Regions from separate parts of the Methylobacterium sp. FW306-05-D genome, predicted to be linked through region 2. Evidence: predicted binding sites of a transcription regulator. Region 2 holds the regulator's gene; each other region holds the start of a gene.

Evidence for each region. The regulator PhoB, encoded in region 2, activates phosphate uptake and scavenging genes when phosphate is short. The targets are predictions, from matches to a motif close to TGTCATNNANCTGTCAT.
Region 1: a site for PhoB is predicted at 2,674-2,690, ahead of AC3WLN_RS20610 (PhoX family protein). Genes of this name have one in related genera too.
Region 3: a site for PhoB is predicted at 5,285-5,301, ahead of AC3WLN_RS05255 (Orn/Lys/Arg family decarboxylase). Genes of this name have one in related genera too.

The regions. Positions count from the first base shown of each region.
Region 1 covers NZ_JBYSXL010000084.1:5,825-15,866, reverse strand. Annotated here, with positions in the region: gene parE (DNA topoisomerase IV subunit B) at 1-371, opposite strand, end outside; gene AC3WLN_RS20610 (PhoX family protein) at 636-2,612, opposite strand; gene topA (type I DNA topoisomerase) at 2,748-5,561, opposite strand; gene AC3WLN_RS20600 (AI-2E family transporter) at 5,722-7,629, opposite strand; gene AC3WLN_RS20595 (response regulator) at 7,728-8,111, opposite strand; gene AC3WLN_RS20590 (hypothetical protein) at 8,326-8,628, opposite strand; gene AC3WLN_RS20585 (zinc-dependent alcohol dehydrogenase) at 8,943-10,042, shown strand, end outside.
Region 2 covers NZ_JBYSXL010000089.1:6,129-14,735, forward strand. Annotated here, with positions in the region: gene pstC (phosphate ABC transporter permease subunit PstC) at 1-530, shown strand, start outside; gene pstA (phosphate ABC transporter permease PstA) at 582-1,475, shown strand; gene pstB (phosphate ABC transporter ATP-binding protein PstB) at 1,528-2,346, shown strand; gene phoU (phosphate signaling complex protein PhoU) at 2,448-3,173, shown strand; gene phoB (phosphate regulon transcriptional regulator PhoB) at 3,203-3,907, shown strand; gene AC3WLN_RS21025 (matrixin family metalloprotease) at 3,960-5,033, opposite strand; gene AC3WLN_RS21030 (SDR family NAD(P)-dependent oxidoreductase) at 5,121-5,933, opposite strand; gene AC3WLN_RS21035 (MFS transporter) at 6,056-7,423, opposite strand; gene AC3WLN_RS21040 (alpha/beta fold hydrolase) at 7,624-8,607, shown strand, end outside.
Region 3 covers NZ_JBYSXL010000008.1:47,876-57,917, reverse strand. Annotated here, with positions in the region: gene AC3WLN_RS05275 (ABC transporter ATP-binding protein) at 1-1,007, opposite strand, end outside; gene AC3WLN_RS05270 (helix-hairpin-helix domain-containing protein) at 1,223-1,915, shown strand; gene AC3WLN_RS05265 (hypothetical protein) at 2,004-2,219, shown strand; gene AC3WLN_RS05260 (GNAT family N-acetyltransferase) at 2,269-2,877, opposite strand; gene AC3WLN_RS05255 (Orn/Lys/Arg family decarboxylase) at 2,877-5,237, opposite strand; gene AC3WLN_RS05250 (CorA family divalent cation transporter) at 5,363-5,695, opposite strand; gene AC3WLN_RS05245 (NupC/NupG family nucleoside CNT transporter) at 6,000-7,250, shown strand; gene minE (cell division topological specificity factor MinE) at 7,284-7,583, opposite strand; gene minD (septum site-determining protein MinD) at 7,580-8,395, opposite strand; gene minC (septum site-determining protein MinC) at 8,409-9,122, opposite strand; gene AC3WLN_RS05225 (TRAP transporter large permease) at 9,358-10,042, opposite strand, start outside.

The DNA of each region.
Region 1 (10,042 bases), on a different contig from region 2:
TTGTTGGGGTATTTCGGGTGCGGGTCCACCGGGATGCCGCGGCCGTTGTCGGTGACGACGAGGTGGCCGCTCTCCTCCAGCTCCACCTCGATGAAGCTGGCATGGCCCGCCACGGCCTCGTCCATGGAATTGTCGATCACCTCGGCGAAGAGATGGTGCAGGGCGCGCTCGTCGGTGCCGCCGATATACATGCCGGGGCGGCGGCGCACCGGCTCCAGCCCCTCCAGCACCTCGATGGTGGAGGCGTCGTAGCCGGCCTCGGCCGAGACGGGCGGCGCCAGCGGCGCCACGGCGTCGAGCTTGCGACGCTCGGCGGCCTTGGCCAGGGGCGCCTTGCCGCCGGCGAAGAGATCGCGTGCGGGGTCGCTCACCGGAGCGCCTCGCGCGGGTGATGGTGCGGCCGCGGGCTTCGCGGGCCGGATCGCAGAGGGAGACCGTGCAGCATTCGCCTTCATCCTCTCACCATACCGGAACAAACCGGAAACAGAAAGGGGTTCCCGCTCCGAGAGGCGGGAGCCGGAAGCCCCCGCCGCACAGGGCGTACCACCCCATGACATGGTATGGGGGTGGTTAAGAAGGCCTGACGGTGGCGCGATCGGACGATCGCTGCGGAGAGGCGCCCGCCGCGGGGCGCCTCAGGTCCCGACGCGACCGCCGCCGCGCTTCGTGATCGTCAGCACGGCGGGGCGCGGCGGCATCGCGGGGTCGAAGTCGGGCCAGCGGGTGGCGGGCGCCTCGAAGGTGGCGGGCACCGCCTTCGGGTCCTCCTCGTCGGCCTCGCCGGGATGCTGGACGGCCACGAAGAAGGTGGTGTCGTCGGGGGTGAAATAGGGGCCGCACATCTCGGCCCCGTGGGGCACGCGGAAGAAGTGCTTGCCCGTGCCGCGCCCCGGCCCTTCGGTCTCCATGGCCCAGATACCGTCGTTGCGCCCTGTCCGCGAGGGGGCGTTGCCGTCGGTGGCGACCCAGAGCCGGCCCAGCCCGTCGACGGCGCAGTTGTCCGGCATGCCGAACCAGCCGTCCTTCGTGGTGGCCGACGAGAAGGTGGCCCCCACCGCCGCGACGCTCGGATCGCCGCAGCGGACCAGGATCTCCCAGGCGAATCCCGTGGCGGCATGGTCGCCGTCGTCGGGGGTGAGCTCGACGATGTGGCCGAATCGGTTGTCGGCGCGCGGGTTGGCGGCATCGACCTGATCCGCCTTGCGCTTCCCGTTGTTGGTCAGCATCACGTAGACCTTGCCGGTCTTCGGGTTGGCCTCGACGTCCTCGGGCCGGTCCATCTTGGTGGCCCCGAGCCGGTCGGCGGCGAGGCGGGCGCCGATCACCACGTCGCCTTGCGAGGCGAAGCCGTTCTCCGGCGTCAGCGGCCCCTGCCCGAAGACGAGCGGCATCCAGGTGCCGCGCCCGTCGGCGTCGAAGCGGGCGACATGCAGGGTGCCGGAATCGAGGAGGTCGCGGTCGCCGCTGTCGGCCCGGCCCGCGGTGACGAACTTGTAGACGTAGTCGAAGCGCTCGTCGTCGCCCTGGTAGATCACGTAACGGCCGTCCTTGGCGACGATGCCCGCCGCGCCCTCGTGCTTGAAGCGCCCCAGGGCCGTGCGCTTCTTCGGAACGCTCGTCGGGTCGAACGGGTCGATCTCCACCACCCAGCCGAAGCGGTTGGGCTCGTTGGGCTCGTGTCCGACGTCGAAGCGCTCGTGGAATCGGCCCCAGGCATAGGCGCCGGCCGGCAGGTTGAAGCGCTTGTGGTTGGCGGCCTCCGGCGCGCCCTCGGCCAAGGCGCCGGAGAAGTAGTAGTTGATGTTCTCCTCGCAGGTCAGCCACGTCCCCCAGGGGGTCGTGCCGCCGGCGCAGTTGTTGATCATGCCCCGCGCCGCCCGGCCCGTGGGGTCGGCGGCGGTCTTCACCCGGTCGCTGCCGGCGGCCGGGCCGGTCAGCGCCATCGGCGTCGCGGCGGTGATGCGGCGGGCGTATCTGGAATCCGGCACCACCGTCCACTTGCCGTCCTGCCGGCGGATCTCGATGACCGAGCCGCCATGGGCCGCCATCTCGATGTCCACGAGCTCCCGCGTCATCCCCTTGAAGTCGGCCGCCTTGGTATCCTGGCGGCCGAGGCCGGGGAACATGAGTTCCTCGTTGGTGTATTCGTGGTTGACCACGAGCAGGCCGTGCGCCGCCGGGTCGGCCGCCCCCGGCATGGGGAAGTAGCCCACGAAGTCGTTGTTGTAGCCGAATTGCTGGGCCTGCGCGGCCGCCGTCTGGTTGCGGGGGTCGAAGGCCGGCGCGCCGGGCAGCACCGGGTCGCCCCAGCGGATCAGGATCTCGGCGTCGTGCCCGGCGGCGACGTGATGGTGCGCGTCCGACCCGGCCTCGATTTCTTCGAACGGGAAGCGGGTGCCCGGACCTTGGGCCGCCTGCGCCGCTCCGGCGGCCAGGGCGCGGGGCGTCACCACCGCCGCGATGGCGCCGACGCCGAGGAGCCCGCGCAGGAGGTCGCGCCGGTCGAAGCGGGCCGCCACCACGTCGCCGAAGGTCGGATTCGCGCTGTCGTTCGACCCGCGATCCTCGGCGGCCTCCGCGGCCTGCGAGCGGGTTCGCGTCGGTTCGGTCATGCGGCGGGTCCGTGAAGGCGAGGGGACGGCGGGTGGCGACCTCTCCCGCTAGCCGGCCCGCATGGCACCGGTGTGACAGCGGCCGACACCCCGGCCGAGGCCCGCCTCCGGCGGCGCGCGCTCCGGCCGCCGGTCCTAGGCCTTCCGGCGTGCCGCCGCGGCGGGCGTGTCGGCGGCGGGCGCCGCCGCCTTCTTGGCAGCCGCCGTCTTCTTCGAAGCCGCCGTCTTCGGGGCGGTCTTCTTCGGAGCCGCCGTCTTGGAAGGCGACGCCGCATCCGCGTCCCCCGCCTCCGCGGAAGCCTGCGTCACCGGCGCTTTCTTGGTCACCGCCTTCTTCGCCGGGGCCTTCTTCGCCGGGGCCTTGGCGCCCGCCGCCTTGCGGGCCGGCGCCTTCTTCTTGCCCCCGCCGGCGGCCTCCCGGGCGGCGATCAGCTCCAGGGCCTGGGGCAGGTCGACCGCCTCGGCCGCCATGGTCTTGGGCAGCGTGGCGTTGGTGGTGCCGTCGGTGACGTAGGGGCCGTACTTGCCCGATTTCACCACGATGGGCTTGCCCGTCTCGGGGTGCTCGCCCAGCGGCCGGCCCGGATCGGAAGCCGGCCCGCGCCGGCCCCCGCCCTGCTCCTTGGCCACGATGAGGTCGATGGCCCGGTTGGCGCCGATCTCCAGCACGTCGTCGTCGCGCCCGAGATTCGCGTACATCTTGCCGTGCTGGACGTAGGGGCCGAAGCGGCCGAGATTGGCCAGGATCGGCTCGCCGGTCTCGGGGTGGCGGGCCACCTCGCGCGGCAGGGCGAGCAGCTTCAGGGCCATCTCCAGGTCGACCGAGGACGGGCTGGTGCCCTTCGGGATCGACGAGCGCTTGGGCTTCGGGGCCTCCTTCTCGGTCGAGGCTTCGCCGAGCTGGACGAAGGGGCCGAAGCGCCCGTCGCGCACCGTCACGGGCAGGCCGGAGACGGGGTCGTTGCCGAGCACCCGGGTGCCGGGCTGGCCCCCGTTCTCGGACGAGCCCTCGCCGTCGCCCTCGACGCCCGAGGCGGCGAGCTGGCGGGTGTACTTGCACTCCGGATAGTTCGAGCAGCCCACGAAGGCGCCGAACTTGCCGAGCTTCAGGGAGAGCTGGCCGGAGCCGCAGGTCGGGCAGGTGCGCGGGTTCGAGCCGTCGGCCTTCTCGGGGAAGATGTGGGCGCCGAGCAGGTCGTTGAGGGCGTCGAGCACCTCGGCGACGCGCAGCTCCTTGGTGCCGGCGATCGCGGCGGAGAAGTCGCGCCAGAAGTCCCGCAGCACCTCGCGCCAGTCGATCTCGGCGTTCGAGACCCGGTCGAGCTGCGTCTCGAGGTCGGCCGTGAAGTCGTACTCGACGTAGCGCTTGAAGAAGCTCTCGAGGAAGCCGGTGACGAGGCGGCCCTTGTCCTCGGCGACCAGCCGCTTCTTGTCGATCCGCACGTATTCGCGGTCGCGCAGGGTCTGCAGCACGGCGGCGTAGGTGGAGGGCCGGCCGATGCCGAGCTCCTCCATGCGCTTGACGAGGCTGGCCTCGGAATAGCGCGGCGGCGGCTCGGTGAAGTGCTGGGTCGAGGCGATGCGCTCGCGCTTGAGCGCGTCGCCCGCCTTCATCGGCGGCAGGCGCCGGCCGTCCTCGTCCTCCTCGTCGTCCTTGCCCTCCTGGTAGAGGGTGAGGAAGCCGTCGAACTTCACCACCTGGCCGGTGGCGCGCAAGTCCAGCTTGCGCGGGCCGACCCCGGCCACGACGTCCACCGTGGTGCGCTCCAGCTCGGCCGATTCCATCTGGCTCGCCACCGTGCGGGTCCAGATCAGTTCGTAGAGCTTGGCCTGCTCGGCATCGACGGTGCGGGCCACGGTCTTGGGCAGCCGGCCCATGTCGGTGGGGCGCACGGCCTCGTGCGCCTCCTGGGCGTTCTTGGCCTTGACACTGTACTTGCGGGGACTCCCCGGCAGGTAGCGCTCGCCGTATTCCTGGCCGATGACCCGGCGGGCATCGGCGATGGCCTCCGGCGCCATGTCGACGCCGTCGGTCCGCATGTAGGTGATCAGGCCCACCGTCTCGCCGTCGATCTCGACGCCCTCGTAGAGCTTCTGGGCGGCGCGCATGGTCTGGGCCGGCGCCATCCCGAGCTTGCGGGAGGCCTCCTGCTGCAGGGTCGAGGTGGTGAAGGGCGGGGCGGGGTGGCGCTTGGCGGGTTTCGCCTCGACGCTGGCGACCGAGAAGGTGGCGAGTTCGAGGTCGCGCTTGAACGCCGCCGCCTCGTCGCCGGAACCGACGTCGAGGCGCTGGATGCGCTTGCCGTCGGCGCCGGTGAGGCGGGCCTCGAAGCTGGCGCCGGTCTCGGTCACCAGGGTCGCCACCAGCGACCAGTATTCCCGCGGCTTGAAGACCTCGATCTCGCGCTCGCGCTCGCAGACGAGGCGCAAAGCCACCGACTGCACGCGCCCGGCCGAGCGGGCGCCCGGCAGCTTGCGCCACAGCACCGGCGAGAGGTTGAAGCCGACGAGATAGTCGAGCGCCCGGCGGGCCAGGTAGGCGTCGACCAGGGCCTGGTCGATCTGCCGGGGCTGGCGCATGGCGGTCTCCACCGCCGCCTTGGTGATCGCGTTGAAGGTCACGCGCTCCACCGGTATGCCCTTGAGGGCGCGGCGGGCGGTGAGCGCCTCGACCACGTGCCAGGAGATCGCCTCGCCCTCGCGATCCGGGTCGGTGGCGAGAATCAGGCCGTCGGCCCCCTTCAGCGCCTTGACGATGTCGGAGACGCGCTTCGAGCCCCGGTCGTCGAGCTCCCACAGCATGTGGAAGTCCGCCTCCGGATCGACGGAGCCGTCCTTGGCCGGAAGGTCGCGGATATGGCCGAACGAGGCGAGGACCTCATAGTCGCGGCCGAGATACTTATTGATCGTCTTGGCCTTGGCCGGCGACTCGACGACGACGACTTTCATGTGCTGATACGAGCCTCTCGTCAGGGCCTGACCCGCAGCGACGACCATGCGCAGATTGTGCGGGGGGCGTCGCCACCCGTCCGGAGAGGGGGTCGGCGCGGGGGAGAAGTGGGTCAAGGCCAGGGGGATGTCAAATGCCACCGCCCGGCCCGGCCCGGCCTCACCCCCGTTTGGCGAAGGTCAGGGCCGCGTCGAGCGCCCCGTTCAGGGTGGTCACCAGCACGTCGGCGGAGAGGGTGCGGCGCAGCCGGTCGAGGGAGGCCGGATCGCGCTCGCGCCAGAAGCCGACGATGACCCGGACGCCCGGAATGGCCCGGCGCGCCTGGCGCACGTTCAGGCGGATCTGCGACAGGCTGACGGGCTCCAGGTAGGAGAAGCAGACCAGGGCGATGCCCGAGAGGTCGTCCGGCGTCTCGCCCCGGCGCAGCTGCGCCATCGACATCACCTGCGCCCCGAGGCCGTGCCGGTCGAGGATCTGGCCGAGCATCAGGGTCGCGGCCTCGTCGAAGGGCCCGCGGCTCGACACGCACAGCACCGGACGCGGCGCCCGCCAGCGGGCCGGGAGGTCGTCGGGGCGCAGGACCACCGCGGCGACCTGCCGGTCGGGGCCGATCGCCGCGATGGCCGCCGAGGTCTCGGAATTGCCGGCCGAGCCGGAGCCCGACCGGAGCCCGCGGCCCCCCGGCACGCTGCCGAGGCGGGCGACCACGGCGCGCAGGGCGGCGCCGACCTCGTCCTGGCGGGTCCGGTCGAGGGTGCCGCGCGAGAGGTCCTCCTGCGCCATCAGCAGGCCGGCGAGCACGACCTCGTCGTAGTAGGTGACGAGGGCGCGGGCCTTGAGGAACATCCGGCCCTGGTCGATCGCCTCCTCGGGGTCCCCCGCCAGCATGCGCTGGTAGAAGATCTCCGGGGGCGACAGGGCCGGGCGGTCGCCCAGGATCACGTCGAGGTACCAGAGCCGCTCGATGTGGCGCCCCAGCACCACGAGGCAGACGGTGATGGGGGTCGCCAGCACGAGGCCGATCGGCCCCCACAGGAAGGCCCAGAGGGTGGCGGCCAGGATCACCGCGATGGGCGAGAGCCCGGTGGAATGGCCGTAGAGCAGCGGCTCGACCACGTGGCCGGCGATGGGCTCCACCACCACGAACAGGATCGCGGTGGCGATGACCATGCTCCAGCCCGGATCGACGGCGGCGGCCACGATGAGGGGGAGGAGGGCGCTGATCGCCGCGCCGATATAGGGCACGAAGCGCATGATCGCGGCGAGCACCCCGAACAGGATCGGGTTCGGCACGCCGATGACCCAGAGGCCGAAGCCGATCACCACGCCGAAGGCGATGTTGAGGACGAGCTGGGCGAGGAAGAACCGGCTCAGGCGGGCCACCGCGTCGTCGATGGCCGCGGTGGTGCGGCGCAGATCCCCCGAGCCCGCCAGGCGGATCGCACGGTTCCGCAGGTCCTCCCGCTGCAGCAGGATGAAGATCGTGAAGATCAGGATCAGGCCCGTGGTGGCCAGGGGATGCAGGATCGGACCGGCCACGGCGCCCAGCGTCCCGAGCAGCCCCGCCTTGGCGGTGGCGATCTGCACGTGGAGCGGATGGGCGAGGCTGCCCGCGCTGCCCTCGGGGGTCGTGGCGTTCGGGTCCGGCTGCAATTCGGCGCCGAGGTCCTGCACCATGTCGACCATGCGGGAGAGGGTGCCGCTGCCGGCGGTCGCCTCCTTCAGGGAGGCGATCTTCTCGCGCATCGTCACCTGGTAGCGCGGCAGGTCCGAGGCGAGCTGGGCCGCCTCGTTGGCGATGAGGACCGACACCCCGAGGAGCGCCCCGAAGGCCGTGAGCACCACGGCGAGGACGGCGAGCGCGCGCGGCACCCGGATGCGGCGCAGGAGGCGCACCCCCGGCACGAGGACGAAGCTCAGCAGGATCGCGAGCGTCACCGGCACGAAGATGTCGCGCCCGAGATACAGGGCCGCCGCGATGGTGATCACGAGGAGGCACGAGGCCAGGGTCGTGAAGACCGGCATCGCCTGCCGCAGGAGGCGGGCGGTGATGGGATCGTCGCTCATGTCGGGGATGGGTCTCGTTGGGGTGAGCGACGCGGCGGCCGGCGCGCCGGACGCGCGCGCGGCGGTCCGGAGAGACGCCTCGAACGGAGGCGGGCGCCTCAGGCGATGGCGGGCGCCTGGGGTCCGACCGCGGCGTTGATCTGGGTGAGCAGCTTGGAGAAATCCACCGGCTTGGGGTGGTAGTCGTTGCAGCCGGCCTGGATCGCCTTGTCGCGGTCGCCCGACATGGCGTGCGCGGTCAGGGCGATGATCGGGATGCCCTTGGTGTCGCTGCCGGATTTCAGCACGCGGGCCGCCGACCAGCCGTCCAGGATCGGCAGGTTCATGTCGAGGAGGATGACATCGGGCTGGCCGGTGCGCGCCTGCTGCACGCCGGCCTCGCCGTCATGCGCCAGGATCACATCGTAGCCGCGCCGCTTCAGCCGGCGGGACAGGAAGTCCCAGATCTCCTCGTGATCTTCCACCAGCAGGATTTTCGCCATGGCCCCTCTACCCCTCGATCGTCGTCGGCCCCGATTCCGCCCGGCAGATCGCATTCCGGACGGCCCATGCGGGACCCGAGCTCATGGAACGAACCCGGACCCCCGAGCAAGACGCGTGCTCGGGCCGTGCGGTGAACGCACGATCGGCCGGAACGGTCCATGCCTCCCGGCGCGATCCAGCGACACGGGGGCCTGGCTGTGACGGTCGGGCCCGTCAGGGCGCGCGCGATGCGGGCGTGGACTGTGCAGGCATGGACTGCGTAGGAATGGGCTGTGCGGGAATGGGCGCCGCCGGCACGGGCGCTGCGGGCCGGGGCGGATCGAGACTCGTGTGGGGGCGGTCGTCGCTGAAGCGCCCCCGGGTGCCCGGCAGGAGGCCGTTGTCCTGCATCCAGATCATCAGCATCACCGCCGCCAGCAGGGTCGCGAACGACGTCAGCCGGCCGACATGGCGCCGCCGGACGACCATCAGCACCAGGGTCGCCAGGAACAGGAGGAACAGGACGAGGAGCAGCATGCGGCCTTCCCGGGCAAGCCACCCGGCCGGGCCCGGAGCCCGGCGCGGATCGCGGGGCCAACGGGGCGGACGCGTCCCTCGTTCCGCCGGCCAGGCCCCGCCAGGGAAACCGAGACAGGCCCCGCCAGGGAAACCGAGACAGGCCCCGCCAGGGAACAAGGCGCCGCCGGGGAAACCGGGACAGACCCCCTAAGGAACAAGGCGCCGCCGGGGCACCTTCTCGTCCGGAGGGCCCGTCCGCGGCCACCGCCTCCCCCCCACCCGATTCTGACCGCGCGCCGGACTTCCGGCCCCCGGGCGACTGGAGATCCGCCATGAAGGCACTGTGCTGGCACGGCAAGGGCGACATCCGCTGTGACACCGTCCCCGATCCGCGGATCGAGGATGCCCGCGACGTCATCATCAAGGTGACGTCCTGCGCGATCTGCGGCTCCGACCTCCACCTGATGGACGGGCAGATGCCCACCATGGAAGCGGGCGACGTCCTCGGGCACGAGTTCATGGGCGAGGTGGTCGAGGTCGGGACCGGCTTCACCAAGTTCCGCAAGGGCGACCGCATCGTCGTGCCCTTCAACATCAATTGCGGCGAGTGCCGCCAGTGCCGGCTCGGCAACTTTTCGGTCTGCCAGCGCTCGAACCGCAACGCCGCGATGGCGGCCGCGCAGTTCGGCTACACCACGGCGGGCCTGTTCGGGTATTCGCACCTCACCGGCGGCTATGCCGGGGGCCAGGCCGAGTATGTGCGCGTGCCCATGGCCGACGTCGCCCCCATGAAGGTGCCCGACGGCATGGACGACGAGTCGGTCCTGTTCCTCACCGACATCCTGCCCACCGGCTGGCAGGGCGCCGAGCATTGCGAGATCAAGGGCGGCGAGATCATCGCGGTCTGGGGCGCCGGACCGGTCGGCCTGTTCGCGATCCAGTCGGCCAAGATCATGGGCGCCGAGCGGATCATCGCGATCGAGACCGTGCCCGAGCGGCTGGCGCTCGCCCGCAAGTACGGCGCCACCGACGTCATCGACTTCATGAAGGAGGACGTCTTCGAGCGCATCAAGGAGATCAGCAAGGGGGAGGGCGCCGACGCCGTCATCGACTGCGTCGGCATGGAGGCCACGGCCGGCCACGGCATCGCCGGCGTGCTCAGCACCCTTCAGGAGAAGCTGACCTCCACCGAGCGCCCCTACGTGCTCGCCGAGGCGATCAAGGCCGTGCGCCCCTGCGGCATCGTCTCGGTGCCGGGCGTCTATGGCGGGCCGGTGCCGGTCAACATGGGCTCGATCGTGCAGAAGGGCCTGACCCTGAAGAGCGGCCAGACCCACGTGAAGCGCTATCTCGAGACGCTGACGAAGCTGATCCAGGCGGGCAAGTTCGACATGACCTCGCTGATCACGCACCGCTCGGCCGACCTCGCCGA
Region 2 (8,607 bases):
TCGCCCGCTTCGTGCAGGTGCCGGTCTCGAACCTGGTCGAGGGCATGCCCATCGTCGGCACCCTGTTCTACGCCCGCGTCCCCTCGGGCGTCGGCATCCTCACCGCCGGCATCATCCTGGCGATCATGATCGTGCCCTTCGTGGCCTCGATCACCCGCGACATGCTCGACCAGATCCCGACTGTGCTGCGCGAGAGCGCCTACGGCATCGGCTGCACCACCTGGGAGGTGGTGCGCTACGTCCTCGTGCCCCAGGCCTCGGTCTCCATCATCGGCGCGATCATGCTCGGCCTCGGCCGGGCTTTGGGCGAGACCATGGCGGTGACCTTCGTCATCGGCAACGCCAACCGCCTCTCGGGCTCGGTCTTCGACCCGGGCTCCACCATCGCCTCGCGCATCGCCAACGAGTTCAACGAGGCCGACGGGCTGCAGCTCAATTCCCTGATGGCGCTGGGCTGCATCCTCTTCGTCATCACCTTCGTCGTCCTGATCATCGCCCGCATCCTCACCCGCCGCGCCAAGGTCGCGTGAGGCCGATCGCCTGAAGCCTCCCCCCGTTCTCCGAGACGTCAGGAACCCGCCATGGACGCCGCCAACCCCCTCGCCACCACCGCCCCGCCGGCCCGGATCAGCCGGATCCGCTCCGGCCGCCGGATCGCCGACAAGACCCTGATCCTGGCCAGCACCCTCGCCACCCTGGTCGGCATCGTCGTCCTCGGCTCGATCCTGTTCATGCTGGTGGTCGAGGGCATCAAGGGCTTCTCGCCCACCCTCTTCACCGAGCCGACGCCGGGCCCCGGCTCCGAGGGCGGCGGCATCGCCAACGCGATCCTCGGCAGCCTGGTGATGACCTTCCTGGGCATCCTGGTGGCAACCCCGGTCGGCGTGATGGCCGGCACCTTCCTGGCCGAGTACGGCCGCAACTCGAAGCTCGCCGACGTCATCCGCTTCCTCAACGACATCCTGCTCTCGGCGCCCTCGATCCTCATCGGCCTGTTCGTCTACACGCTGATGGTGCGCCCGATGGGCTCCTATTCCGGCTGGGCCGGCGCGGTGGCGCTCGCCATCATCGCCACCCCGGTCATCGTGCGCACCACCGAGGACATGCTGCGCCTCGTGCCCGCGACCCTGCGCGAGGCCGGCGCGGCGCTGGGCGCCCCGCCCTCCATCGTGATCAAGAGCATCACCTGGCGCGGCGCCAGCGCCGGCATCGTCACCGGCATCATCCTGGCGCTCGCCCGCATCGCCGGCGAGACCGCGCCGCTGCTCTTCACCGCGCTGAACAACAACAGCTGGTTCGGCGGCAACCTGATGGGCGGCATCCCGAACCTGCCCGTGATGATCTACCAGTTCGCCCTCTCGCCCTACCCGAACTGGCAGCAGCTGGCCTGGGCCGGCGCCCTGCTGATCACCGTCACGATCCTCGCCCTGTCGATCGTGGCCCGCTTCGTCATCAAGTCCGAGCGCGCGCGCTGACCTCCGGCGCGCCGCACCTCCCCCGCCTTCCGACCCACAGGATCTTGAACCGATGAACGCCGCCCCCGGGATCACGTCCGCGCAGCTCACCGGACGCCACAAGGCCGACGAGACCTCTCCGGTCCGCATCGCCGTGAAGGACCTGAACTTCTACTATGGCAGCTTCCATGGCCTGAAGTCGGTGAACCTCAACTTCCACGACCGCCAGGTCACGGCGCTGATCGGCCCGTCGGGCTGCGGGAAGTCGACCCTGCTGCGCACCTTCAACCGGATCTACAGCCTGTATCCGGAGCAGCGCGCGGAGGGCGAGATCCTCCTCGACGGCCAGAACGTCCTGGATTCCAAGGTCGACCTCAACGAGCTGCGCTCGCGCATCGGCATGGTGTTCCAGAAGCCGACCCCGTTCCCGATGTCGATCTACGACAACGTCGCCTTCGGCCTGCGCCTCTACGAGAAGCTGCCCAAGGCCGACCTCGACGCGCGCGTCGAGGAATCGCTCCGCAAGGCCGCCCTCTGGGACGAGGTGAAGGACAAGCTCAAGCAGTCCGGCATGGGCCTCTCGGGCGGCCAGCAGCAGCGCCTCTGCATCGCCCGCACCGTGGCCCAGCGTCCCGAGGTGATCCTGTTCGACGAGCCGACCTCGGCCCTCGACCCGATCTCCACCGGCCGCATCGAGGAGCTGATCGAGCAGCTGCGCTCGGAATTCACGATCGTCATCGTCACGCACAACATGCAGCAGGCGGCGCGCATCTCGCAGTTCACCGCGTTCATGTATCTCGGCGAACTGGTGGAGTTCGGGCCGACGACGCGCATCTTCATGAATCCCGAGAAGCGCCAGACGCAGGACTACATCACCGGCCGCTTCGGCTGATCCTCGGCAGGTCGGAACCGACCCGTGCGGGCCGGTTCCGGCCCGCGCCAGACACCATCAGGGCGGGCACCGGACCGGAGGCCCGATCGAGGAGCACACCCATGCCCGACCACATCGTCACCTCCTACGACACCGACCTCGAGGATCTGCGCCGCTCGATCTCCGAGATGGGCGGCATCGCCGAGAAGATGATGACCGAGGCCGGACAGGCCCTGGTGCGCCGCGACTCGGCCCTGGCCCAGGCGGTGATCGCCGCCGATGCCCGGCTCGACACCCTCCAGCGCGAGATCGAGGAGCGGGCGATCCTGCTCATCGCCCGGCGCCAGCCCCTGGCCATCGACCTGCGCGAGACGGTGACGGCGATCCGCGTCTCGAACGACATCGAGCGCATCGGCGATCTGGCCAAGAACGTCGCCAAGCGCGTGGTGGCGATCGCCGACCAGATCCAGCCGCAGAAGATCGTCATCGGCGTCCAGCACATGAGCGACCTGGTTCAGGAGCAGCTCAAGGACGTGCTCGACGCCTATACCGGCCGCGACATCAAGGCGGCCCTCGACGTCTGGGAGCGCGACGACGCCATCGACGCGCTCTACAACTCGCTCTTCCGCGAACTCCTGACCTACATGATGGAGGACCCGCGCAACATCTCGTTCTGCACGCACCTGCTGTTCGTGGCCAAGAACATCGAGCGCATCGGCGACCACACCACCAACATCGCCGAGACGATCCACTACCTCGTCACCGGCGAGAACCTCCTAGCCGAGCGCGAGCGCCCGAAGAACGACGCGTCCAACTACGCCACCGTGGACATGCCCGGCACGGTCTGACCCCGTGCCGCTCTGATCGAAAGCGCACGATGAGTACGCGTATCCTGATCGTCGAGGACGAGGAGGCCCTGACCCTCCTCCTCCGCTACAACCTCGAGGCCGAGGGCTTCGTCGTCGACTCGGCCTCCCGCGGCGACGAGGCGGACCTGCGCCTGCAGGAGCAGGTTCCCGACCTCGTCCTGCTCGACTGGATGCTGCCGGCCCTGTCGGGCATCGAGCTCTGCCGCCGCATCCGCGCCCGGCGCGAGACCGAGCGGCTGCCGGTGATCATGCTCACCGCCCGGGGCGAGGAGGGCGACCGCATCCGCGGCCTCGGCACGGGGGCGGACGACTACATCGTCAAGCCGTTCTCGGTGCCCGAGCTCCTCGCCCGGGTCCGGGCCCTGCTGCGCCGGGCCAAGCCCGCCCACGTGGCCAACCTGCTGGTGGCCGGCGACATCGAGCTCGACCGGGTCAGCCACCGCATCCGCCGGGAAGGCCGCGAGATCCACCTGGGACCCACCGAGTTCAAGCTCCTCGAGTTCCTGATGCAGAGCCCCGGCCGGGTGTTCTCCCGCGAGCAGCTCCTCGACGGGGTCTGGGGCCACGACGTCTACATCGACGAGCGGACCGTCGACGTCCATGTCGGGCGCCTGCGCAAGGCCCTCAACCGCCCGCGCCAGAGCGACCCGATCCGCACCGTGCGCGGCTCGGGCTACTCCTTCGACGAGATGTTCGAGGCCGAGGCCGAGTAGGCGCCCCCGCGGCGCGCCGGGTCGGCCCCCAGGCGGACAGCCGAGCCCGCCCTCAGGCGAAAATCATCGTGTCGGTGGGGAGGTGCACGGTGAAGCCCTTGCCCTCGTCGATCCAGCCCGGGCCGGCGGCGCCGTGGTTGATGCCGTTGGCCTCCTCGGCACTGCCGGCGAAGTGATGCTGGCCGGTCTGGGTGTTGTAGAAGCGCTCCAGAGTCAGGCCGCCGGGGGCGCCCGCATCCGCGTAGGCCTCGAAGGCGACGCCCTCGTACTTGTAGCTCGGCGCGGTCTTGAGGACCTGGTCGCGCTCGGACACGCTCGTGGTGAAGAAGTGGGCGTTCGAGCCGGTGTCGAAGAACCGGAACACGTCGACGGTGCCCGCGCCCTTGGCCGGGGCCGCCCACGGCGTGCCCTCGTAGGTGAACCAGGGCAGCGTCTGCTGGATCTGCGCCTTCTCGACCGTGCTCGTCGTGTAGAAGTGATCGCCCGTATGGGTGTCGTAGAACCGGTACACCGCCGTGACGGCGCCCTCGGCCGGGGCGCTGGCGACGGGAGGGCTCGTGACGGTGGGGCTCGCGACGGGCGTCAGGGACGCCGCCGGGACCGCCGCGGTCACTGCGGCGGGTGCGCCGTAGAGGGCCTGGATGCCCGCGATGTCGCCGGCCCCGAGGGCGGTGACGGAGGGGTTCAGGACCGCGTTCATCACCTCGGGCTTGGCGTTGTAATGGTCGAGGCCGAGGGCGTGGCCGATCTCGTGCAGGGTCACCACCGCGAGGTCGACGTTCTGGGTGCTGACCACCCGGGCGCCGGCGGCGTGCCAGCCCTCGCCGCTGTCGAAGGTCACGGCCGCCGACTGCATGCGCTGGCCGCTGTAGGAGTAGTTCGCGTAGCCGAGCGTGTTGCCGAGGCCGTCGATGCCCGCGAGGGTGAAGTCGATCTGCGCCGCCGCCGTGGAGGCGACCTGCTGGAAGGTGATGTTGGCGTAGGACGCCCAGGTCGCGAAGGCGCTCTGGAGGATGCCGACGAAGGAGGGCGGGATCGTGCCGTCGAAGGCCCAGGTGACGGTGCCGCCGCCCGTGCCCGCCGCGCCCGCGCCCCAGCGCGGTCCCTCCAGCGCATAATCCCCCATTCGCCGTCCCTCCCGTCCGCGCGGGCCAGGGTCGGCGGGAGGCGTTACGATTGTCTTAAGCGGCGCTCCCGTCCCCGGGGCGCATCCTCACAGGATGCTGCGCACCACGCCGCCATCCACCCGCAGGGCCGCCCCGCTGGTGGCGCTGGCGGCGGGGCTGCAGATGTAGGCGACCATGCTGGCCACCTCCTCGACGGTGGCGAGGCGGCCGATCAGCGAGGTCGGGCGGTGCTCGGCGACGAAGGCCCGGCCGGCCGCGTCGAGGTCGACCGCGCCGCCCGCGCCCCCGTCCTGCCCCTGGGCCATGCTCTTCATGAACTCGGCGACGCCCTCGGACAGAGTCGGGCCGGGCAGCACGCTGTTCACGGTGACGCCGCTGCCCGCCACGGTCTCGGCGAGGCCCCGGGCCACCGCGAGCTGGGCCGTCTTCGTCATCCCGTAATGGACCATTTCCACCGGGATGTTCACGCCGGATTCGCTGGAGATGAAGACCACCCGGCCCCAGCCGCGCTCGACCATGCCGGGGGTGTAGGCCCGGGACAGGCGCACGCCGCTCATCACGTTGGTGTCGAAGAACCGGTGCCAGTCCTCGTCCGGGATCTCGAAGAAGGGTTTGGGCTCGAAGATGCCGGTGTTGTTCACCAGGATGTCGACGTCCGGCAGCCCGGCGACCACCCGGGCCGCCCCGTCCGGATTGGCGACGTCGCCGGGCGCCCCGATGAAGCCGGCGTGATTGGTCTCGCGCTTCAGGCGCTCGACGGCGTCGCGGACGCGGTCCTGGGTGCGCCCGTTGATGGCCACGTTCGCTCCGAGTTCGCCCAGGGCCTTGGCGATGGCGTAGCCGATTCCGCTGGTGGAGCCGCTGACGAGGGCGCGCTTGCCGGACAGGTCGAGATGCATGGGATCGTCCTTCGTGAGGGCCCGGCCCCCGTGCGGCCTGTGCCCGCCCGCGGGCCGGGCCACGGGTGGCCTTCGTCCGGTTCAACGCGCGGGACGGGCGCTGGTGCGATCGGCGCGGCCGCTCAGCCCCGCGGGCTGCGCCGCAGGACGCTGGCCACCGCGCCGAGGCCCGCGAGGCCGACGGCGCACCACAGGGTGGCGGCCACCGGCCCGGCCGGCGCGCCGCCCTGGTGCAGGCCGAAGATCACCGCCACCAGGGCGGCGCCGAAGGACTGGCCGGTGAGGCGGGCGGTGGACTGCATGCCGCTCGCCCCGCCGCTGCGCTCGCGCGGGGCGCTGGTGATGATGACCTTGTTGTTGGGCGACTGGAACAGCCCGAAGCCGAGGCCGCACAGGGTCAGGCGCCAGGCGATGTCGCGGTGGGACGCGCCCGGCGGCAGCAGGGCGACCGCGGTCAGGCCGCAGGCCATCAGGCCGAGGCCGGCGCCGCCGAGGAGGCCCGGCGCGTAGCGGTCGGCGAGGCGCCCGGAGATCGGGGCCATCAGGGCGATCGCGATGGGCCAGGGCGTCATCAGGAAGCCGGTCTGCGTCTCGGACAGGCGCAGCACGTCCTGGAAATAGAAGGGCAGGGCGACGTAGGCCATCATCTGCGCGCCGAAGGAGGCGATCGAGCTCACCATCGACAGGGCGAAGGCGGGAATCCGCAGGAGGTCGACCGGCAGGAGCGGCCGCGCCATCCGGGTCTGGGTCCGGACGAAGACTGCCCCCACCGCCACCGCCGCACCGATCTCGGCCAGCGCCACGCCCCGGGTCGCCGGGTCGCCGAGCCCGTCGACGCCGATGATGAGGAGCCCGAAGGTCAGGGCGTTGAGGACGGCGCTGCGGATGTCGAAGCGCCCGCCGCTGCGGGGCGTCACCGGCAGGGTGCGGGCGCCCACCGTCAGGGCGATCAGGCCCACCGGCAGGTTGACGAGGAACAGCCAGGGCCAGGTCGCCACGGAGAGGATGGCGGCCGCCACCGTCGGCCCCGCGGCGGAGGCCATCGCCACCACCAGGGCGACGTTGCCGACGCCGCGCCCGATCAGCCGGTGGGGATAGATGAAGCGCACCAGGGCGATGTTCACGCTCATGATCCCGGCCGCGCCCAGCCCCTGTGCGATCCGCGCCGCCACCAGCCAGTCGAGGGAGGGGGCGAAGGCGCAGGCCACGGAGGCCGCCGTGAACAGGACGAGCCCGGTGAGGTAGACCCGGCGGTAGCCCAGGATGTCGCCGAGCGAGGCCAGCGGCAGGAGCGAGGCCGTCACCGCGATCTGGAAGCTGTTGGTCACGAAGATCGCCGCGGAGGGCTCGACCGCGAGGTCCTTGGCCATCACCGGCAGGGCGACGTTGACGATGGCCCCGTCGAGCACCGCCATGGTCATGGCGAGGCCGATCGCGAGCAGCGCCAGCATGCGCTCGCGCACCGGCAACCCGTCCGTCCCGCCATCCATCCCGCCCTCCGTCGGGGGCTTCGCTTCGGCGCTTGGGGCATCCTTCGTCATGGACGGACCCCTGGGACGCGACGCCGGGTTTCGCAAGAGGCGGCGCGACCCGAGGTGTCCTTTGTCACCTCGGCTGAGCGGTGCGCGGGCCGAATCTGCCCTATGTCACGGCGGACGCGCCGCGCTGCGCGCCGCTGCCGGGAACCCCGATGGACGCGCCTCTCAAGATCTCCGCCCTCGTGCTGGCGGCCCAGATGTCCGTGATGCCTGTGTCCCTGGCGCCCGCCATTGCCCAGCCGGCCGCCCAGACCACCGCCGCCGCGGAGGCGACGCCCCTCGGCATCGGGCTGGAGGGCTTCGCCTATCCCTACCCGGTCTTCTTCCTGGAGCGGATGCGCGACGGCGAGCGCCAGCGCCTCGCCTACATGGACGTGCCGGCGGAGGGGCAGGCCAACGGGCGCACCGTCCTCTTGCTGCACGGGCGCAATTTCCCGTCGAGCTACTGGCAGCCGGTGATCGAGGCGCTCAGCCGTGCGGGCTACCGCGCGGTGGCGGTCGACCAGCTCGGCTTCGGCAAGTCGGCCAAGCCCGTGGGGGCCTACACCTTCGACGCCATGGCGGCCGACACCGTGGCGCTGCTCGATTCCCTGGGCCTGGCGCGGGTCGACGTGGTGGCGCATTCCATGGGCGGGATGCTGGCGGTGCGCCTCGCGCGCAATGCCCCGACGCGGGTCAACAGCCTCGTCCTCGAGGCGCCGATCGGCCTGGAGGATTACCGGTTCACGGTGCCGCCGGTCTCCGACGCCACCCTGTTGCGCCTGGAGGGCGACGCCACGGCGGAATCCTACCGCCGCCAGCTGATGACCAACTACGCCCTGTCGCTGCCGGCCTCGGCCATCGAGCCCTTCGTGTCGCTGCGCGAGCGCGTGAAGGGGTCGGGCGAGTATCCGCGCTGGCTGCAGTCCTTCGTCAATTCCTACCAGGCGATCTGGGGCCAGCCGGTGGTGCACGAGATCCCGCTGATCGCCATCCCCACGCTCTTCGTCATGGGCGAGAACGACCACAACGCCCCCGGCAAACCCTTCGCGCCGGAATCCCTGCGGGCCGGGATGGGGCGCAACGCCGAGCATGCGCGGACGCTGGCCGGCCAGATGCCGAGCGGGCGCGCCGTGGTGCTGCCGGGCATCGGCCAC
Region 3 (10,042 bases), on a different contig from region 2:
GCGATCTGCGAGAAGCCCAGGAGCAGACCCTCGATCAGGCCGCGCAGGCGCTGGAAGGAGCCCGCCAGGAAGGCGAGATCGCCGATCGAGAACTGGCCCGCCGCGGTACGCCAGACGATGGTGGCGTAGGCGAGGTAGTAGGCCAGGGTGCCCAGAGCCGCGAAGGCCCCGCCCCAGCCGGCCCGGCGCAGGGCCAGGGCGCGGTTGTCGGCCACGAGCTTGGCCGCGAGCCCGCGGTAACGCTCGGCGATGTAGCCGTTCAGCCCGAACAGCTTGACCTCCTTGGCGGATTCCACGCTCGCCCCGAGGAAGCGCAGGTAGTCGATCTCGCGCCGCTCCGGCGTCCGGGTCCAGGCCAGCCGGTAGCCCTCGCGGTTGAAGTAGGTCTCGTTGAGGAAGGCCGGCACCAGAGCGATCACGAGGAGCAGGATCAGCCAGGGCGCGAAGGCCACGAGGCCCAGCGCGAAGGCCACCAGGGTGATGAGGTCCTGCCCCTGGCCGAAGAGCTGGAACAGGAGGTTGGAGCGGCCGGTGACCTGGCGCCGGGCCCGCTCGAGCCGGTCCTGCTGTGCGCTGTCCTCGAACTGCTCGAGGTCGAGGTCGGCGGCGTGCCGCATCAGCTTCAGGGTGGCGGCCGTGCCGTAGAGGTCGGCCACGAGGCCGTCGACCAGGGTGCTGGCCCGGCCGAGGAGGTCGGCCAGGATGGCGAGGCCGAACTCCGCCGCGACCAGCAGGGCGAGGTGCCGCAGGGACGGGTCCGCGAGCCAGGCCTCGGGCCCGAGGCCGCCGGGATGCGGCCGGGCATGCTCGGCCACGATCGCGTCGAGGATGAGCTTGGCGAGGTAGAGCATCACCACCGGCAGGCTCGCCCGCGCCAGGCGCAGGCCGAGGCTTGCAACGAGCAATCGGGGGCTGGCGGCGTAGACGAGGCGGGCGAGGGCCGGCAGGTGACGCAGGGCGCCCAGGCGCTCGGACAGGGCGTTCAGGGGAGAGGAGCGGTCGGGCATTGGCCGGGACCATGACCGGGACCGGGACGCCCGTCGATGCCGCAGACGCCGCACCCGCACCCGCGCCCGCGGCGGTCGCATCGTGGTCGCGCAGATGTCACCGCGCGAGCGGCCGAGGCCTTCAAGCTCTTGAGGACAGGCGGCTCGCCGGCGAGACTTCACTTTATCGCCCATGTTAGGCCTTCATCTTCTCAACAGGCGCGAGGCCGCCCTCAATGCTCAGCGGTTCGGCAGTCCTGCGGGTCGGCATTCTCATCGTGGTGGCGGCCATCCTGGCCGGCCTCGTCCAGGTCCTGCGGCCGCAGGACGGCGGACAGGCGGATGCCCCCATCGTCCGGACGACCCCTGACACCGGCCAGGCCGGCACCCAGGCGGCGCTGCCGCCCGCCGCCACGCGGCCGGTCTCCCCGGTGACCCCGGCGCCGGCACCGCAGGCGCCCCCCGCTCCGGCGCCGCAGGCCGCCATCCCGTCGGCCGGCACGCCCTCAGCCAACACGCCTCCAGCCGCGATGCCCCCGGTCGCGCCGGCGCCTTCCACTCCGGCACCTTCCACTCCGGCACCTGCCCCGAACGGGCCGTCGTCGAACCTGACGCCGAACCTGCCCACGCCGAGACAGGCGCCCTCCGCCCCCGACCGGAGCTTCGCGGATGCGGCCCGTCCGGCGACCCCGTCGGCCGGCGAGGAGGCGATCGACAACGCCGCCGAGACGGCCGGGCCGCGCGGCGTCGCGGTGATCGACCTCAACACCGGAAGCGTCGCCGAACTGAACGGCCTGCGGGGCGGCGGCATGATCGGGCGCGCCATCGTGCAGAAGCGGCCCTACGCCTCCGTCGGCGAGCTCCTGTCGAAGCGCGTCCTGAGCCGGGCGGTCTACGAGCGGATCAAGGATCAGGTGACGGTGCGCTGAAGCCGTTTCGGGTAGCGCGCCGCGCCCCGGCTGCCTAAGATGCGGCTTCAGGAAGCCGGAAAGTCGCTTCGATCACCAGGGACGAGCCATGTTTGCGCAAGCCGGGGGCGTTACCTTTCGCGAGGATCTCGGCGTCGAGGAGACCACCGAGACCGACAACATCGTCCGGTGGGACGGCGAAAAGCTCTACGTGGAGCACGACATCTACCACAACGGCCAGCTGGTCCACCGCAAGTATCGCAAGAACGTCAGCGAGGCGGTGGCCCGGGCGCTGCAGGCGCTGATCAACCGCACGCAGCAATAGGGGCCTCGGTCCGGCGCGCCCCGCGCGGCCGGACCGACCCAGGATCTCCCTACTTCCCGATCCAGTCGTGCCCTGCCACCACCGCCTCGACGGGGCGGGTCCAGGTGCCGGGCTGGTCCGTGGACCCGGTTCCGAGGGCGCACTGGACCATGACGCTGTCGCTCCAGCGCCCGTACTTGTAGCCCACTGCCGGCAGCAGCCCGACGCGGACGAAGCCGCAGGCCTCGTGCAGGCGCAAGGACGCCTCGTTCTGCGCGTCGATGTAGCCGATCATCTGGCGGTAGCCTCCCGCCGCGCAGGCCTCGATCAGCGCCGGCAGCAGGCGCCGGCCGATGCCGGCATGCAGGTGCTCGTGGTGGACGTAGATCGAGTGCTTCAGGGTGTAGCGGTAGGCCGGGCGCTTGCGGAAGGGCACCGCGTAGGCGTAGCCCGCCACGATCCCGTCGCGGTCGGCCACGAGGTGCGGCAGGCGCTTCTTGCGCATGGCCTTGCGCCGCTTCTTGAGATCGTCGGGGTGGAGCGGATCCTCCTCGAAATCCCCGACATCGCCGACGCCGCGCCGGATGTGGTGGGCATAGATGTCCACCATGTCCGGCACGTCGGCATCCGACGAGGGCCGGATGACGAGATCGGGATCGCTCTCGGATGAGCCCACCATCAGCGGCTCTCGCGCATGACGCGGGGCTCCCGCATGACATACGTGTAGAACCGGATCGTCCCGTCCGGATCGACATCGCGGAACACGCCCTGGATCTCGGCCTCGAAGCCCGGGAATAGGTTCGCGGAGCGCTCGAACATCTTGAAGTAGTCCAGCATGGGTTTGGCCCGCTCGTCCAATCGCTCGCCCGGAAGCACCGTGCCGATGCCCGGCGGGTAGACCAGAAGCAAGGTCGTCGCCACGCGGCCCTCGGCCTCCGCGATCGGCACGTAATCGACGTTGTTGCGGGTGAGCTGCTGCACCGCCTCCTTGGGCGTCATCACCATCTCGGGCAGGTGTCCCGGCTCGAACTGCTTGCGCTGGAGCGTGCTGGTGCCGGCCTCGCGGTGGAAGGCGTGGAAATCGGCACAGAGGTCGCGCAGGCGCACGCCCTTGTAGCGGTTGGGCCGGCGCCGCACGAATTCGGGCATGGCCTCCTCGAGCGGCACGTTCTCGTCGTGCAGGCGCTTGAAGGCAACGAGGCCGGAGATCAGCGTGCCAGCCTTGGACGACTCGACGCCCGGCGTCAGCAGGAAGAGGAGCGAGTTGAGGTCGTTCTTCTCCGGCACGATGCGGTTTTCGCGAAGGTACTGCGCCACGATGGGCGCCGGCACGCCGTGCTCGGCATACGCGCCGGTGTGCCGGTTGAAGCCCGGCGTTAGCACCGTGAGCTTGTTGGGGTCGGTCATGGCGTAGTCGGGCGCCACGTGCGTGAAGCCGTGCCAGTCGGCCCCCGGCGTTAGCTCCCAGTATTTCGGATTGCTGGCGAGTTCGTCGGTGGAGAGGCTCTCCCACGGCACCTTGCCGTCGGGTCCCTTGACCGTGTCCGGCACGAAGGGGTCGAAGAACCAGCGCCGCAGGGGATCGCCCTCCTTCTCCTCGAACTCGCGGCGGATGGCGCGGACCTTCTTGCGCCACTCGATGCCGAGGCGGATCGTGTCGTCCCACAGGACGACGCCGGAGCGGCCCTTCATCATCTGCGCGCCGACGTCGAGGGAGGCGAACAGGGGGTAGAACGGCGAGGTCGAGGCGTGGACGAGGAAGGTCTCGTTGAAGCGCCGGTGCTCGATGCGCCGGGTCTGTCCCCGGATGTGGCTGTCCTTGGTGTGGATCTGCGAGGCCTGGGAGAAGCTCGCCAGTTGCTTGTGGGTCGACTGGGTGGCGATGATGCCCGGCGAGGTCTCGTCGAGCCCCTTGAGCCCCATGGCGAAGCGGCCGGCGAAGAGCGGGTGGAACTTCATGAAGCCCGCCCAGGCCTCGTCGAAGAGGATGTAGTCGCAGAGATGCCCGATCTTATCGAGGATCATCTGGGCGTTGTAGATCGTGCCGTCGTAGGTGCACTGCTCGACCACCGCGACGCGGAACGGGCGCTCGCGCCGCCAGGCCTCCGTGTCGGTGATCAGCGGGTTGTCGCGAATCTTCTGGCGGATGACGGTCTCGTCGAGGGCCTCGTGGTACATCGGCCCGATCAGCCCGTAGGCGTTGCGGTCGGTCTCCAGGAAGACGGGGATCGCGCCGCCGAGGAACAGCGCGCCGTGATGCGCGGCCTTGTGGTTGTTGCGGTCGAACAGCACGAGGTCGCCCTCCGCCACCAGGGCCGAGAGCACGATCTTGTTGGAGGCCGAGGTGCCGTTGAGGACGAAGTAGGTCTTCTCCGCCCCGAAGATGACGGCCGCCTCCTTCTGCGCCTTGAGCGCCGGGCCCTCGTGGACGAGGAGGTCGCCGAGATCGAGCACCGAGTTGTCGAGATCGTCGCGGAACACCGCCTCGCCCAGGTGCTCGACGAAGATCCGCCCGATCGGCGAGCGGTTGTAGAAGATGCCGCCGTTGTGGCCCGGGCAGGTCCAGAGCTGGTTGCCCTGCTCGGCATAGTCGACCAGCGCGCCGAAGAACGGCGTCTTCAGGGTCTCGGCGTACTGCTTCACGCGGCTCACCAGGCCGCGGGCGATGTAGTCCGGGGTCTCCTCGGCGAGGAAGATGTAGCCGTCGATGAAGTCCAGCACCTCGACGGGAATGTCCTCGAGGCGCTTGCGGCGGACCATGATGACGATGGGCATTTCCAGCCCGCGCTTGCGCATCAGGTTGATCAGCGCCGCCGCCTTGCCGTCGAGGCCGCGCTTGCCCCAGTCCACCACCATGCAGCCGATGGCCGAATCGGTCTGGACCGCGATGGCCGCGTCCTCGACGCGCCGGGCCCGCACCACCTCGAAGCCGAGCTTCTCCACGGAGCCGATGATCTGCTGGACGCGCACGCCCTCGAGATCGTCCGGGTCGAAGTTCGGCGCGCACATCAGGACGGTGAAGCGGCGAAAGAAGTCCATGCGGAAAAGGCTCCCAGGGGCGTTTGGCGCACCGTTCGCGACGGGACGTGACGCTTCGATGACGATCTTGCGGCAGTCGCGGTGTTTTCAGGCTCCGCGCGGCCCGACGGAGAGCCGGCTTACGATCAGGCGCGCCGTTTGACGAGCCCAAGGCGGCGGATCACGCCGTAGACCGCCAGCGCCGCGGCGCCGCAGATCGCCAGGGCGAGGAGCGAGCCGTTCTCGAATTCGCCGAGGAACAGCCCCTTGGTGTTCATGCCGAACACGCCGGTCACCAGGGTCGGGGGCAGGAACAGGGCGGTGAGGATCGACAGGGTGAAGAGCTGGCGATTGGTCTCGGCCGCCGTGCGCCCGGCGATCTCGTCCTGCAGCAGGCGCGAGCGCTCGGACAGGACCAGCCCCGCTCCAGCAGGCGCCCGCGCCCCGCGGCGTCGAACACCATCGCGAAGAGCAGGCACGGGAGGGCGGTGGTGTCGGTGAGAAGGCGCTGCATGCGGGCGGCCCTGTTGCCGGCAAACCGCCGACGGTCGCGGTGCTGGATCGCAAGTCTGGGCGACAGTGTCGTGACGGTTGCGGTTAACAGGCAGGGCAGCCCGACGGAGAGACGGCCACCCCTCTCGTCGTCCCGACGAAGCGTGGCAGGGGGATGTGCGCCTGCGCGGATGAACCGCTTCGGATGTGTCGCGGTGGATGCCTCCCCTTCGCAGGCGACAAGCGTCCCGGCATCGGGCTTGCTCCACCCCGTCGAAACGGTGGGGCGGCATGGTCGAGAAACTCATTCACGCGGGCGCGAGCCTCGCCCTGCTGCTGGCCGTCGCCGTGCTGTTCTCCACCAACAGGCGGGCGATATCGCCCCGGGTGGTGCTCTCGGCCCTGGCGCTGCAGGTGGCGCTGGGGGCCCTGGTGCTGTTCATTCCGGCGGGCCGGGTGGGCCTCGCCGCGGCGGCGTCCTTCGTCCAGACCGTGCTGAACTACGGCGACCGGGGCACCGCGTTCTTGTTCGGCGGCCTCGTCGAACCGCGGATGTTCGAACTGTTCGGGGGCAGCGGCTTCATCCTCGCCCTGCGCATCCTGCCGCAGATCCTCTACGTCTCGGCGCTGATCGCGGTGCTCTATCATTTCGGCGTGATGCAGGCGGCCGCGCGCGGCATCGGCGCGGTGCTGCAGCGAGTGATCGGCACCTCGCGGATCGAGACCTTCTCGGCGGTGATCACCATCGCCATCGGCCAGAGCGAGATCGCCATCGCGCTGCGTCCGTTCCTGGGGGCGCTGACCTCGGCCGAACTCTTCGCCGTGATGTCGAGCGGGGCCGCCTCCACGGCGGGCACGATTCTGGCCGGCTACGCGGCGCTCGGCGTGCCGATGGAGTATCTGCTGGCCGCCAGCGCCATGGCGGTGCCGGGCGGGCTCCTCTTCGCCAAGATCCTGGTGCCGACGACGGAGCCGAGCCGGGTCACCTCCACGCGGGTCACCTTCGGCGAGACGCGGGCGGTCAACGTGATCGAGGCGGCGGCCGACGGCACCCAGAAGGGGCTGGCCGTGGCGGTCTCGGTGGGGGCGATGCTGATCGCGTTCACGGGGCTGATCGCCCTGCTGAACGGCTTCATGGGCTGGGCCGGAGGCCTCGCGGGCTATCCTACCTTAAGCCTCGAGGGCATCCTCGGGACGGTGTTCGCGCCCCTGGCCTGGCTGATGGGCGTGCCCTGGGAGCAGGCCGGCCTCGTCGGCGGGGCGCTCGGTCAGAAGATCGCCTTCAACGAGTTCCTGGCCTACGCGCAGCTCTCGCCGGTCCTGAAGGGCGGCAGCCTCGATCCGCGCACGACCGCGATCCTGTGCTTCGCGCTCTGCGGCTTCGCCAACCTGACCTCGGTGGCGATCCAGCTCGCGAGTCTCGCCAGCCTCGCGCCGGAGCGCAGGGCGGAGATCGCCCGGTTCGGCCTGCGCGCGATCCTGGCCGGCACCCTGTCCAACCTGACGAGCGCGACGCTCGCCGGGTTGTTCATCGGAGCCTGACGGCTGTGCCGGCCGGGACGGGGACGCGGAGGCTCATGCGGCGGCGAGCTTCGCCGCCTTGACCTTCGCGGGGCCGGCCTTGGTGGCGGCCGTGAGCGGCAGTTCGATGTCGATGTCGAGGGTCGACATGTCCTGGCCGCGGTCGAGGCGGATCTGGACCTTGTCGCTGTTGACCTCGACGTGCTTGGCGATGACCGCGAGGATCTCCTCGCGCAGCACCATCACGAGATCGGAGCCGCCGACCCCCGCCCGTTCATGGGCGAGGATGAGCTGCAGGCGGTCGCGGGCGACCGGCGCCGAACCGCGCCGGTTGAACATGTTGAGGAGGCTCATGCTGCCCTCCGGGTGAAGAGTTTGTCGAGGAAGGACTTCTTGTCGGTGGGGACCGACATCGGGACCGCGTCGCCGTTGAGGCGGCGCACGGCGTCGGTGTAGGCGCGGGCCGGGGCACAGAGCGGGTTGTTCAGGGTCACCGGGCAACCGACATTGGAGGCGCGCAGGACCTCCATGCTCTCCGGGATGATCGCGAGCAGTGGGATCGAGAGGATCTCGAGCACGTCCTCGATCTTCAGCATGTCGCCGCGATCGGCCCGGGCAGGGTCGTAGCGGGTGAGGATGAGGTGCTTCTCCATCGTCTCGCCGCGCTCGGCCTTGAGCGTCTTGGAGTCGAGGAGCCCGATGATGCGGTCGGAGTCGCGCACCGAGGAGACCTCGGGGTTGGTCACCACCACGGCGACGTCGGCGTGGCGCATGGCCAGCGTGGCGCCGCGCTCGATGCCGGCCGGCGAGTCACAGATCACCCAGTCGAACTTCTCGCGCAGCTCGTCCATGACGCGGGCGACGCCCTCGTCGGTGAGCGCATCCTTGTCGCGGGTCTGCGAGGCGGGCAGCAGGTGGAGCTTCTCCAGCCGCTTGTCGCGGATGAGGGCCTGGTTGAGCTTGGCGTCGCCGTTGACCACGTTGATGAGATCGTAGACGACCCGCCGCTCGGCGCCCATCACGAGGTCGAGGTTGCGCAGGCCGACGTCGAAGTCGACCACCGCCACGCTCTTGCCGGCCTGCGCGAGCGCCGCGCCGAGGGCCGCCGTCGTCGTCGTCTTGCCGACGCCGCCCTTGCCTGATGTCACGACCAGAATTTTGGCCATATGAGCTGTCTCCTCAATCCAAGGATGCGAATTTGATGGCGCCGCCATCGAGCCAGATTTGCACGGCCTTGCCGCGCAGGTGGTTGCCCATCTCCTCGGCCGTGCGGACGAGGCGGTCGATGCCGAGAAGCTCGGGCTCGAACTTGCGGCAGCAGATGCGGGCGCGGGGATTGCGGGCGGCGCCGGCGATGGCCCGGCCGCGCAGCGCGCCGTAGACGTGGATGGAGCCGCCGGCGAGGATCTCCGCGCCGGAGGAGACCGACCCCATGACGGTGACGTCGCCGGTGGGGTGGACGATGGATTGCCCGGACCGGACCGAGCCCTCGATGGTGAGGGAGGTCGTGGCCGGCTCGGGCGGTGCCGGCGGCACCTCGGGCTCCGGCTCCGGCTGGGCCGGGATCTCGATCGTGTCCGAGGGGCGTCCCCGAACGAGGAGCGGCGGGCGCCCCGGTCCGAGGAGCGACACGTCCGTGCCCTCGATGCCGAGGATGCGGATCCGCCGGCTGCCGAGTTCGGCGAGCAGGCTGTCGAGGTCCGGCGCGGCGGGCGCCAGCCCCGCCACGTCGAGGATCAGGGCGCGCCCGTCGAACAGGGTCGGCGAGCGCTTGAGCGCCTCGTCCAGATCGGCGAACCAATCGGGAAGCGGTGTCTCCGGGGCCAGCACCAAGGACTTGAAGGCGCGGCCGCGAAGCTGAACGGGTCTGCGGGGAGGGCTTGTGTCAGTCACGGGCTCTCGCGATTCCTTACCAGACCATTGATGCCCGGTATGGTTACCGCTTCGTTAACAACCCGTGTTCAAAGGATTAAAGGCGCGCATTTTCCTCTGATCCGGTGATCCAGGGATGCGATGGCCCCGAAAACGAATTCGGCCCCGGAGGGGACGTGCGCGGCCTCGGGCCTGTCGCACGCCCCGTCCGGGGCCGTGTCCGTTCTCGAAAGGGTCGCCTGCGCGACGCCCGCCGTCACCGCGTGGTGGGCAGGAGCCAGTTCGGCAACCACATGGCGATGCCGGGCACGAGGCAGAGGATCAGGATCGCCACCGCCATCAGGATCACGAAGGGCAGCGTGCCCCAGATGATGTCCTTGAGCGGGATGTCGGGGGCGATGTTCTTGATGACGAAGATGTTGAGGCCCACCGGCGGGTGGATCAGGCCCATCTCCATGGTGATGGTCATCACGACGCCGAACCAGACGAGGTCGAACCCGGCGGCCTTGAGCGGCGGCAGGATGATCGGCGCCGTCATCAGGATGATCGAGACCGGCGGCAGGAAGAAGCCGAGCAGGATCACGAGGCCGAGGATCGTCACCAGCAGCACCCAGGGCGAGAGCTGCATCGCCACGATCGCGGCCGCCGCCGATTGCGAGATGTGCAGGTAGCTCATCACGTAGGCGTAGAGGAGCGACATGCCGATGATCAGCATCAGCATGGTCGATTCCCGCAGGGTCGCGGTGAGGATCGGGCTGACGTCGCGGGGGCGCCAGACACCGTAGATCACCGCGATCAGGCCGAGCGCCAGCAGGCCGCCGAGGCCCGCCGTCTCCGACGGGGTGGCGTAGCCGCCGTAGAGCGCCACCATCACGCCGGTGAGCAGGATCACGAAGGGCAGCACCCGCGGCAGCGTCGAGAAGCGCTGGCGCATGCTGTAG